Regions from separate parts of the Jeotgalibaca sp. A127 genome, predicted to be linked through region 2. Evidence: predicted binding sites of a transcription regulator. Region 2 holds the regulator's gene; the other holds the start of a gene.
What was found. The regulator Rex, encoded in region 2, represses fermentation and respiration genes when NADH is low (regulators of the CRP and FNR family bind a similar motif). The targets are predictions, from matches to a motif close to TTGTGAANTANTTCACAA.

Region 1: adhE (bifunctional acetaldehyde-CoA/alcohol dehydrogenase) is a predicted target of Rex. The motif match lies at 4,831-4,848, and genes of this name have one in related genera.

Annotation. Positions count from the first base shown of each region.
Region 1 covers NZ_JBQPRC010000006.1:30,571-37,158, reverse strand. Annotated here, with positions in the region: gene dinB (DNA polymerase IV) at 1-1,049, opposite strand, end outside; gene ACTVAI_RS07565 (metal-dependent transcriptional regulator) at 1,062-1,718, opposite strand; gene adhE (bifunctional acetaldehyde-CoA/alcohol dehydrogenase) at 2,150-4,753, opposite strand; gene ACTVAI_RS07555 (post-transcriptional regulator) at 5,047-5,328, opposite strand; gene yajC (preprotein translocase subunit YajC) at 5,363-5,686, opposite strand; gene tgt (tRNA guanosine(34) transglycosylase Tgt) at 5,749-6,588, opposite strand, start outside.
Region 2 covers NZ_JBQPRC010000007.1:14,175-20,762, reverse strand. Annotated here, with positions in the region: gene ACTVAI_RS08105 (ABC-F family ATP-binding cassette domain-containing protein) at 1-1,480, opposite strand, end outside; gene ACTVAI_RS08100 (redox-sensing transcriptional repressor Rex) at 1,778-2,413, shown strand; gene ACTVAI_RS08095 (YdiK family protein) at 2,459-2,662, opposite strand; gene ACTVAI_RS08090 (lysostaphin resistance A-like protein) at 2,686-3,249, opposite strand; gene groES (co-chaperone GroES) at 3,537-3,821, shown strand; gene groL (chaperonin GroEL) at 3,856-5,472, shown strand; gene ACTVAI_RS08075 (alpha-amylase family glycosyl hydrolase) at 5,633-6,588, shown strand, end outside.

The DNA of each region.
Region 1 (6,588 bases), on a different contig from region 2:
AACCTTATTTCTTTTTCGATTTCGCCATGCTCTTGCCACAAATCATATGCTTTCCAAAAAATATCTTGCTCGCCTTCCGTGTAAGTCGAAAAGTTTTTTTGCCGCGTAATCGTTTCAAAATCCGCGTATCTAATCTTGACCGTCACTACGCGACCGTGAACTTTGTGCTTTTCTAAACTATTGCTAACCCTTCCGGCTAATTCTCGTAAAGCTCCTATGACCTGTTCATCAGAAACCAAGAATGGTCCATAAGTATTTTCTTTCCCGACTGATTTTCTTTCCCGATTTACAGCAACTGGATTGTTGTCGATACCCCGAACTCGTCGATAAAGGCTATAACCCATTTTTCCAAATTCATCAATTAAAAATTTAGCTGGCAAATCATAGAGATTTTTTCCAGTCTTGATTTCAAGTTGCTCCAGTCTTTCTGCGGTCTTTTGTCCTACACCATAGAATTTCCCAATGGGGAGTTCCCACAAGAACGCTTGCGCTTCTTCAGGGGTTATAACTGTTAGCCCAGCTGGTTTTTTAAAATCCGAGGCAATTTTGGCCAAGAACTTATTGTATGAAACACCCGCTGAACATGTGAGGCCTATTTCTTTCCAGACATCGCGCTGAATATTCCTGGCAATAATGGTCGCACTTCTCATATTTAATTTGTTATGGGTAACATCCAAGTAAGCCTCATCAAGAGCGAGCGGTTCAATTATATCCGTGTAACGCTCATATATACTTCTAATTTTTTGAGAGACCTCCGCATAGTAATTCATGCGCGGAGAAATAAAGATAGCATGGGGGCATTTCTCTAAAGCAAGCTGCGCGCTCATAGCTGAATGAATGCCATACTTTCTTGCTTCATAATTCGCTGTCGTAACCACACCTCTTCCACCTCTAGTACGGGGATCGTGTGCAATGACAACTGGTTTATTCTTCAAAGAAGGATTATCACGAATTTCAACCGAAGCGTAGAATGCATCCATATCCACATGGATTATTTTCCTATCCGTTTGATTGGTAGGTTCTTTAAATGTGAGAATTCCATAGTCCATTTATAAACACCTTCAGTCCCGTTTCTCCTGCACCATCACTTTATGGCTCGCCTTGAATGAAACTTGAAATACTTCCCCAACTTCATCTGAGAAATGAATCGAACCTTCAAAGGGTTCTTTTTCTATTAATTGATAAGAAGTGCCCAGTTTAATCCTTTTATCAGATAGATATTTCAAGAAGTGTGTGTCATCATCTACTTCCATAATCATGAAGCGACAACCTGCTTCCATTTCATGTAGATAACACGTTTCAAGGTTTGGTACCTTCCCCTCGCGATCTGGAATCAGCCCACCATGTGGATCAACGCTTGGATATTCCAAAAACTCTTCCAAACGATCAATCAAAATATCAGAAGAGACATGTTCCAGAGCTTCTGCCATATCATGAACTTCTTCCCATCCAAAACCAAGTTTTTTGGCTAAAAATACTTCCCAAAGCCGATGTTTTCGAATCATTTGATTAGCATAGATAATTCCTTTATCGCTTAATTTGACGCCTTGGTAAGGAACATGAATGATATAGCCTTCTTTTAATAATTTAAATGACATTTCGGTAACCGATGCCGCCGAAACTGAAAGAGCTGCTCCGATTAATTTATTATTGACGAGATTTTCATCTCCCCCTAACTCCACAATCACTTTTAAGTAATCTTCTTTTTGCGGTGTCATAACCGCCCTCCTTTTTAGGCGCGCCTAAATTATATTTACATTATACCACCAAATGATTTTTATACAACTTAAAAACAACTTCAGGAATAACTCACAAGGTTGTCTTTTTTTGGTTCTTGGTTATCTGGTGTTGGTGAAGGAAATGCTCTTCGGCCCGCGTGTTTGCTTGTGTACCGCCGTGGGACCGCCCTGAGCCTGTAGTCTCCGGGCTTGCAAGCCTCAAAGGGACCGTAGACGCTGAAGCATCAACGGTCCCTCCTTTCGCATTGCATCCTGGACACGGCCACAAGCAACCCCACCGTCCTTCGGGATTTCCGAGAAGAATACTTTGCCAGCACCATAAATAATAGAACCTTGTCTTTAAAAACAATAATGGTGCTGGCGAATCATTACGATTCACCAACACCATTTATTATAGAGCCCTTTTTTTATTATTTTTTTAGTTCAGCACCATAGTATGCTGCTGTTAGAACGTCGTGCAATTCAGAAATAAGTGGTTGTTTTGGATTAGCTGTCGTACATTGGTCTTCGAACGCTAATTCTGCGATTTTATCTGCATCTCGTAGCAACCATTCTTCAGGTACTCCCTGTTCTTTGAAACTCATCTTAATTCCGACATCTTCACCTAGTTGATGAATTGCTGTCGCTAACGCTTCAACTAATTCTTCAGTCGTTTCACCTTTCAAACCGATATAGCGTGCGATTGTTGCATAATCCTCATCAGCTTGGAAGTGTTCATACTTAGCCCACATACTTAATTTGCTTGGCTCTTTAGCATTATAACGAACAACATGTGGTAGCAAGATGGCATTTGTACGACCATGGATTTGATCCCAAAGTCCGCCTATTTTATGTGCGAGCGAGTGTGAAACTCCCAAGAATGCATTTGCAAAAGCCATACCAGCTATCGTAGATGCGTTATGAATTTTTTCACGCGATTCTTGATCACCGTACTCATAAGAATGACGTAAATGTTCAAAAACAAGTTTGATTGCTTGCAGACTCAATCCTTTCGTATAGTCACTTGCCAATACTGAGACATAAGATTCAATTGCATGTGTTAATACATCCATTCCTGTATCTGCTGTAACTGATTTAGGAACACTGTAAACGAATTGTGCATCAACAATTGCCACATCAGGTGTTAAAGCATAATCAGCTAATGGGTATTTGATGTGTGTTTTGCTATCTGTAATAACCGCAAATGGCGTTACTTCTGAACCAGTACCGGAAGTTGTTGGAATACATACTAATTTAGCTTTAGTCATTGGTTCAATTTTATATGTACGTTTACGAACATCAAGATATTTTTGTTTTGCTCCAAAGAAACTACTTTCTGGATGTTCATAGAATAACCACATTGCTTTAGCAGCATCCATTGGGGAACCACCACCGATTGCAATAATCGTATCTGGCTCAAAGTCTGCCATTTTTTCCGTTCCGCGTTGTACAGTATCAGTCGATGGGTTTGGTTCCACATCAGAGAAAATAGTATACACAACTTTGTTGTTACGTTGTTTCAATTGTTCCAACACCGTGTCAACATATCCAAGTTTCATCATACCGTCATCACAAACAATGAATACACGTTCAATGTCACGCATATCACGTAAGTAACGGATAGAATTTTCTTCAAAGTAGATACGATCTGGAACTTTAATCCATTGCATATTATTTCTCCTTTTAGCAATTGTTTTAATGTTTAGCAAGTCGAAAGATGACACATTTCCAGAAACTGAGTTGTGTCCGTATGATCCACATCCAAGCGTTAACGAAGGGATGTTATGGTTATACAGACCGCCAATGCCCCCTTGAGCAGATGGTGAATTAACCAAAATACGACAAGCTTTCATTTCTTTTCCATAATTTTCTACCAAATCATTACGTCTGGTATGAATAGCTGCTGAATGGCCTAAGCCATCAAGGTCCAGCATTTGCTTAGCTAACTGGAAGCCATGTTCTGTTGTGTCCGATTTAAGCATTGCTAAAACAGGAGAAAGTTTTTCGCGAGATAATGGATAATCTGCTCCAACACCATCTATTTCGGCTATCAACATTTTAGTATCGGCTGGAACAGTAATTCCCGCTAATTCTGCTATTTTTGTAGCTGCCATCCCAACAACATGACCGTTTACACCGCTCATATCTTCGCGCATCATTGCGTTTTCAAGCTTAGAAAGCTCTTGTTTCTTTACAAAATAGACATGTCGTTTTTTGAATTCGGCTTTTACTTCTTCATATATTTCTTTATCAACAATCACTGCTTGTTCAGAAGCGCAAATCATACCGTTATCAAATGTTTTTGAGACAACTAAATCATTAACTGCTTTCTTGATGTTAGCAGTTTTTTCCAAGTAAGCTGGAACATTTCCTGGTCCAACACCAAGTGCGGGTTTACCAGTTGAATAGGCTGCTTTTACCATTGCAGATCCCCCGGTTGCCAATACGCACGCTATGTCAGGGTGATGTAACAAAGCAGCTGTTTTATCCATTGAAACTCCTTCTACCCATTGGATACACCCTTCTGGAGCACCAGCTTTCAATGCAGCTTCATATAAAATTTCTGCAGTACGTGTCGAGCATTTTTCTGCACTTGGATGGAAAGAAAAAATAATCGGATTTCTTGTTTTCATACTGATCAATGATTTGAAAATTGTCGTTGAAGTAGGATTTGTCGTTGGTACAATTCCTGCAATAACGCCTAAAGGTGCAGCAATTCTGATTAATTGATCCACATCATTATTTTCGATAATTCCTACTGTTTTATTTTTTTTAATTGCATGCCAAATATTTTCAGATGCATATATATTTTTCATGCATTTATCTTCATAAACTCCACGGCCTGTTTCTTCAACAGCCATTTTTGCTAATTCCATATGATGGTCCAATGCTGCGATTGCCATTTGATGGACAATATGATCCACTTGTTCTTGATCGAAATTTTCCATTATTGCTAAAGCTTCTTTACCTTTTGCTGCCAGGATAGCAATTGCTTCTTCTGCAGTTTGAATTCTTTCTTCAACTTCTGTAGCCATAATAATCTCCCCTAATCGCTTGATAATCATTTCACAAGTAAATTGTACAACACCCACCATAGCAAGTAAATGCTTTATTGTGATTTTAATCACATGTTTAATTGAAAAGCATTTGAACGCGTTTTCATTTGAATGACAACAACATTCCTAAGTGGTTTTATATTGTGAATTACTATACAAATTGTGCACATATAGTTCAAGTCTTATTTTTCACCTCTTATTTCACTTAAAAATGCCGGTAATTCAAAAAGAAGCGATTAAGGCATTAACCCTAACCGCTTCTTATTTATTTTTTATAAAAACTCATCAAAATTAATATCATCCAAAGATGAGACCTTATAAACCTGTGCTTCTAGTGACTTAAAGTCAAAATATTGATTCACGGTGAATTTCATGATATCGAATACACGTTGGTAGTAGTGTTGTGGCACGTAGTGCTTCCACACAAAATTCTTGAAACAAAGATAAACATCTCTGGCTTCAATATTTGGATAACCTTCTACAGAAAATTCAGATACCTTACGTTCAAACCATGGAAGCAACTCCTCATAAAAATCTTTCGATTCTTCAGCCATCCACTTTCACTCCATCACGTTGCCTAAAAACTATTTATTCCGAGATATCCTCAGTGTTTTCATCTAGAACAACAGTCGGTTCTGCAGCTGTTGGTGCAGATTTTTTGATACGGGCAATTGCTCTTTTCTCAAAAGTTAAGAAAATACCTTCGCAATCAAGTGTTACCGTGTTTTCCGCAGTATTTACTTCCTCAATCGTACCATGCAAGCCACCAATAGTGACAACTTGGTCGCCATGTTTCATTTGGCTCAACATATCTTGTGTTTTCTTAGCTTGTTTCTTTTGAGGGCGAATCATCAAGAAATACATAACACCAAATAATAAAGCATAAAAAGCTATCATTACAATTGTATCCATTATTAAAATTCCTCCACTAGTTAGTCATTTTTATCATCGTATTTAAATGATACCATAACATTTTAAAACAGTTTAGCATTTTCTTTGTTGAAGCCATACTCTTCGACGAATGCTTCACGAAACTCCAACAAATTATCATCCATGATTGCTTGTCTGACATTATTCATCAAATTATGCAGGAAATGCAGGTTGTGATACGTTGTCAAACGCAATCCAAAAATTTCGTCAGCTTTGAATAAATGTCGAATATAGGCACGTGTATAATTTTTACATGTATAGCAGTCACATTTTTCATCTAGCGGACGGAAGTCCCGTTCATATTTAGCATTTTTTACAACCAGACGACCTTGACTTGTCATGCATGTACCATTGCGGGCAATTCTTGTCGGTAGAACACAGTCAAACATATCGATACCACGAATGACGCCGTCAATCAATGAATCCGGTGCGCCGACCCCCATCAAATAACGCGGCTTGTTAGAAGGGATAACTGGCGTTAGATAATCAAGAACTGCATTCATTTCTTGCTTCGTTTCCCCAACAGACAATCCCCCGATTGAATAGCCTGGGAAGTCCATTGAAACCAAGTCGCTTGCACTCTGTAAACGTAGATCCTTAAATCCAGCACCTTGAATAATGCCGAATAGACCTTGTTTATCAGCTTTATTATGTGCTTTTAAACCACGCTCTGCCCAACGACTCGTTCTAGCCACAGAGTCCTTGATATAATCGTAGCTTTCACTAAAGGGTGGACATTCATCAAAACTCATGATGATGTCTGCACCTAATTTATTTTGGATATCTATCGCTTTTTCTGGAGAAAGGAACATTTTTGATCCATTTAAATGGTTACGGAAATGAACACCTTCTTCTGTAATTTTACGATTTTCAGCTAATGAGAA
Region 2 (6,588 bases):
TATAATCAATAAGGGCATTTTCCAGTACTTCCTTACTGTCGATGTCCAAGTGGTTGGTAGGCTCATCAAGCATGAGCAAATTGTTTTGTTCAAGTGCTAATTTACATAGAGCAAGGCGCGCTTTCTCTCCCCCACTTAAGGAAGGAATTGTTTTTTCGACATCAGCGCCGGTAAAGAGGAAGCTTCCCAGGATACTCCGCACATCTTTTTCATTCATGGTTGGATGCAGGTCCCAAATTTCGGCCAGAATCGTTTTGTTTTTAGAAAGATTCGTCAACTCTTGATCATAGTATCCGAGGTCTACGTTTGTTCCAAATTTAACGCTTCCCTCTATGAATGGGATTTGATGAATGATTGATTTTAATAAAGTAGATTTACCAATTCCGTTGGGGCCAACTATTCCGATAGCTTGATGTTTACGCAAGTCCAGGCTGATGGGCTTGGCCAAGATGTTGTTGTCATACCCGATAGCCACATCTTCCAGCGTCATCACCACATTACCACTCTCGCGCTTAGTATCAAATGAAAAACGTACTGAACGTTCATCGCCTTTCGGCTTATCCATCCGCTCCATTTTTTCCAAACGTTTTCTGCGGCTTTGGGCCATTTTGGTAGTGGATGCGCGCACCAGATTGCGAGCCACGTAATCTTCTAATTTAGCAATCTCTTCTTGTTGCTTTTCATATTGTTTCATTTCCTGTTCGAGACGGGCCGCTTTTTCTTGTAGATAAAAGGAATAATTCCCTTTGTAATGATGGATTTTGTTTCGGCTGATCTCATAAACACCGGTCGCAATTTTATCAAGGAAATAGCGGTCATGGGAAACAACCAAAAGGGTACCGCGATAGCTCACTAAATAATTTTCCAACCATGCCAATGTATCGATGTCCAAATGGTTGGTAGGCTCATCCAAGATTAAAAGGTCGTTCTTCTCAAGCAGGATCTTAGCCATTGCCAAGCGCGTTTTCTGGCCACCGGATAATTGTGAAATAGGGCGGTCCAAGTCTTCTTCGTAAAACTTAAAACCATGGAGGACGGATCTGATTTCCGATTCGTAACCATAAGCATCTTGCTTATGGATTTCCTGTTGTAGGGAGTCGTACAGTTTAAGTGCCGCTTCCATAGTCACAGGATCATTGATAACCGCTTCATCAGCCAAGCGTGCTGCAGCCTGTTCCGCTTGTTTCATTAACAAAATGACAGGTGCGAAAACGGTTAACATTTCTTCCCAGATTGTTTTATTGGAGTCAACCGCACTATGTTGATCAAGATAGCCGATGGTCACTTCTTTCTTTTTCGCAACGGATCCCGCATCTGTTGGCTCGAGTCCAGCTAATATCTTCAATAACGTTGATTTTCCGGCGCCGTTTCTTCCTACGAGTGCAATACGTTCATTGTCCTGGATAGTAATTTGAATATTCTCAAATAAAACGGTCGGACCGAAGTAACGGGCAAGATTTTGTCCTTGTAAAAGTATCATTCAGTCGTTCCTCAACTTTCTATAGATATGCCTTTTCATTTTATCACAGTTCTGTCATACACCAAAGATACGATATTATGAAAACGTTATGACCTTTGTGAAAGTTACACTATTAATTTTATGAAAGCGATAAAATCAAACTCGAAGTTGAAATAAAATTCACAAAAAATTACAAATTAGAACAAATTAGTGGATTTTTCACTAACGCGTGCTATAATTGCACTATGTAATGATAAGTACAAATAGATTATAACTTATAATTTCACATATATAATTCTAAAGAAAGCGAGAAAAATTATGCCAACTAATAATGACATTCCAAAAGCCACTGCCCGCCGTCTTCCCATCTATCATCGTTACCTTCGCTATTTACATGATGCAGGAAAAACCAGAATATCATCAACCGAATTAAGCGAGGCTGTAAAAGTTGATAGTGCGACCATACGTCGTGATTTCTCCTACTTTGGTGCTCTTGGTAAAAGAGGATACGGTTATGATGTAGAGTATTTGCTGGATTTCTTTAGTAAGACCTTAAACCAGGATCGTTTAACCAATGTTGCTTTAATCGGGGTTGGTAACTTGGGACATGCCTTGTTGAACTATAACTTCCATTTAAGTAATAACGTGCGCATTAGCGCTGCATTCGATGTAAACGAAGAAATTGTTGGCAAAATCGTCAGTGGTGTGCCCGTTTATCCATTGGACGAAATGATTGAACAATTACGTATTCAACAAATTGACGTGGCTATTTTGACAGTTCCACAGCAAGTTGCCCAAAAAGCGGCTAACAATTTGATCGAAGCGGGTGTCAGGGGAATAATGAACTTTACACCTATTCGTTTGTCAGTACCAGAGAACGTTCGCGTTCAAAATGTCGACCTAACCAATGAATTACAAACACTGATTTATTTCTTGGATAATAATATCTCCTAAAAGCACAATGAAAAACGTTGAGACCGAAAGGGTCTCAACGTTTTTTTACTTGTTCACTTGATCTTTAATTTTAAAGTACATAATTAACATTTGGATGCCGGTTACGATGTTGTTTGTCGCGAAAAAGATACTGATCCACGTGAGGAATCCCCATCCAGAGACGTTGATGCTGTCTACAGCGAAATAAATGAAGAGACCGGCGAATGCAAATTTCATAACGATTTGTAAAATGATATTTTTTAAAGTCATAGAATTCCTTTCTTTTTAAACTGTTAGCCCAGGAGTTCTGGGAAAAAGATTGGTAATGAAGCAAATGCATTCATTAAACCATGAGCCAACATAGGTGTAAAAATGTTATTTGTTTTGTAGTATAGATAAGAGAACCAGAGTCCTAAAGTACCATACACAAGCATGTGTCCATCAAAGTGGATAAAAGCAAAAATTAAAGCACTTATGACCGCAGAACCGAATAATCCGACACGGGACATATTTAATTGGGTAAAGACAGCTTTTCGGAAAACAAATTCTTCCATTACTGGTGCGAAAATGGTGATCATAAAAATCAAGAGTGGGTAAGCCGTCGTTAATTCCAGTAAATTCTGAGTGTTAGCTGATTCCGGCGTAACTCCGAAAATAAGCGATTCAATAATGGAAGTGACCGTCTGGATTACAAGCGAACCGATAAAGCCAAGAACGCTCCATCCTATCACTTTCGACATAGGTGCAGAGGGCCGTTTGATAATAGGCGCTTCAGGACTCCATTTTTCTTTATAGTTTACGATAATCATTGCCACTGTTCCGATAAAGGCAAAGAGGATTGTTAAAGTCATGCTCATTTCAATGCGTTGCTCTGTCGGAAATAAAAAGAGAAGAGGAACGGGTAAGAATTGAGCTGCTAAGTATATGAATATTATACGCGTCGCAGTAGTGATTTTTCTTCGCATGTATTTTGTACCTTTCTTATTTGTTATAATACTCCTGTATAAAAGTATATCACAAGAATGAAAAAAATTACTGAATTTGCTTGCATTATCAAAAAAGTTTGATTATGATAGAAAAGTAGGTTAGCACTCTCGGTAATCGAGTGCTAATTAGAAATCAACTTATTTTTGGAGGGATACTTGTGTTAAAACCATTAGGTAATCGCGTCATTATTGAAGTTGCCAAAGAAGAAGAAAAAACTGTTGGTGGCATCGTGTTGCCGTCTTCCGCTAAAGAAAAATCACAAACAGGTGTCGTTATCGCTGCTGGTGACGGTCTTGTAACGGAAAACGGGACAAAAATCGAAATGACTATAAAAGTCGGCGACAATGTATTGTTCGAAAAATACGCTGGAACAGAAATCAAATACGATGGGAAAGATTATTTGGTAGTTAAAGAATCTGACGTCGTAGCAATTGTAGAATAATTTTCAAAATAATTGGATGAGGTGAATTTTAGAAATGGCTAAAGATATTAAATTCTCTGAAGACGCACGAGCAGCGCTATTACGCGGTGTTGATATGTTGGCAAACACTGTAAAAGTAACATTAGGGCCAAAAGGACGTAACGTTGTTTTGGAAAAAGCATACGGTTCTCCGCTTATTACAAATGATGGTGTGACAATTGCCAAAGAAATTGAATTAGAAGATCATTTTGAAAATATGGGAGCAAAACTCGTTTCTGAAGTTGCTTCAAAAACAAACGATATTGCTGGAGATGGCACAACGACTGCAACTGTTTTGACACAAGCCATTGTACGTGAAGGTTTGAAAAACGTTACTGCTGGTGCAAACCCAGTTGGTGTTCGTCGTGGTATCGAAATCGCTGCAAAAGAAGCGATTGCCGGTTTGGCAGAAATTTCTCAAACAGTTGATTCAAAAGAATCTATCGCACAAGTTGCAGCTGTATCATCAGGGTCCGAAGAAGTCGGCGCTTTGATTGCTGAAGCGATGGAAAAAGTTGGTAACGACGGCGTTATCACGATTGAAGAATCAAAAGGTATCGAAACAGAATTAGATGTTGTTGAAGGAATGCAATTTGACCGTGGTTACCTTTCACAATACATGGTAACTGATAATGACAAGATGGAAGCAAGCCTTGACATGCCTTATATCTTAATTACTGACCGTAAAATTTCCAACATTCAAGATCTTCTTCCATTATTGGAGCAAATCTTGAAAGAAGGACGTCCATTGTTAATCATCGCTGATGATGTGGATGGCGAAGCTCTGCCAACATTGGTATTGAATAAACTACGGGGAACATTCAATGTGGCGGCAGTTAAAGCGCCAGGATTTGGTGACCGTCGTAAAGAAATGTTGCAAGACATCGCTGTTTTAACAGGCGGAACAGTGATTGCAGAAGATTTAGGTTTGGAATTGAAAGATGCTTCTGTTGAACACTTAGGACATGCTGGTAAAGTAGTCGTTACAAAAGACAACACCACAATCGTAGAAGGATCTGGCGAAAAAGAATTGATTGAGCAACGTGTAGCAGTGATTCGTTCACAAGCTGCTGAAACAACTTCTGATTTCGACCGTGAAAAACTTCAAGAACGCTTGGCTAAATTATCTGGTGGGGTAGGAGTGATCAAAGTTGGTGCTGCTACTGAAACAGAATTGAAAGAGCGTAAATTGCGTATCGAAGATGCTTTGAATGCAACACGTGCTGCTGTTGAAGAGGGAATCGTCCCTGGTGGTGGTACTGCTTTAATCAATGTTCAAAAACGCGTTCAAGAGCTTGCACTTAAAGGCGATGAAGCGACAGGTGCTCGCATTGTTGCACGTGCATTGGAAGAACCGGTTCGTCAAATCGCTGAAAATGCAGGTCTTGAAGGATCTGTTATTGCAGCCCGCATCAAGACAGAAGAACCAGGAATCGGTTATAACGCTGCAACTGACGAATGGGTAAACATGATTGAGGCAGGAATTGTTGACCCAGCTAAAGTTGTGCGTTCTGCATTGCAAAACGCAGCAAGTGTAGCAGGACTAATCCTTTCAACAGAAGGTGTTGTCGCTGACAAACCTGCTCCAGAACCAATGATGCCACAAGACCCAGGTATGGGCGGCATGATGTAATTCAATAAATCAGAAAAAGCGATTGGGAAACGTCCCGGTCGCTTTTTTGAATTATGAGAGTGATATCGGTAACATCTCCCTAAAAATTGAATATTTTCCTAGCGCGTGCTATCTTTTAGATGGATTAAAACGTTTTCAAAAGGAGTCGTGTTAGTTGAAAATGAATCGCTTAAAATATATTTTGCCAATTTTAACATTGGGGTTATTCGCTTGTACATCTGAAGATGAGAATGCCGTCGCCCACTATCCAGAAAAACCCACCGTCCAAGATAGTGTTCTCGTCAGAATCGATCCAGAAGTGTATTATGATGAAAATGTTGAAAACGTTACTTTGGATGCCAGCGATTTAGGTGTGCCGAATGACATGATATTTGATGAGCAATTAAATGAACTGAGTGTCGCCATTGAAGATGATGTTGAAATCGGAGAAAAAACTGTCAGGGTAACCATTGCAACTGAAGAAGGAACAGAAACTTACGAAGAAGCAATAACATTGGTAGCGTCCGAAGATAAAAATGATGGGCTCGACTTCAGTTGGGATGAAGCCCGTATTTATTTTGCTTTGACGGATCGTTTTTACAATGGCGATCCAACCAATGATGACCCTGGTAACCGACAGTATGATACAACCCATCCGGAAACTTATCATGGTGGGGACTTTCGTGGTTTAATCGATAAGATGCCATATCTTCAAGATTTGGGCATTAATACCCTTTGGATCACGCCTATTGTAGACAATATCGAGTGGAATATGCGCGAAGAACAACATGATAATCAGTATGGCTACCATGGCTATTGGACGAAAGATTTCACCAAAATCGATGAGCACTTAGGAGACTTAGCTACCTTCAAGGAGCTGATTGACACAGCCCACGATCACGGCATCAAGTTGATGGTGGATGTTGTGTTAAATCATGCTGGTTATAAGATGGCTGAAGGCGAAACGCCATTTGAGGGGATGCTGAGAGAGGAACCAATCCCTCATCATCCAGTACTGGGAGAACTTTCTGGCTTGCCTGATTTCAAAACAGAAGAGGAAGCAGTTAGGGAACAACTCGTATCTTGGCAAACAGCCTGGATTGAAGAAACGAAAACCGAGCGTGGGGACACCATAGA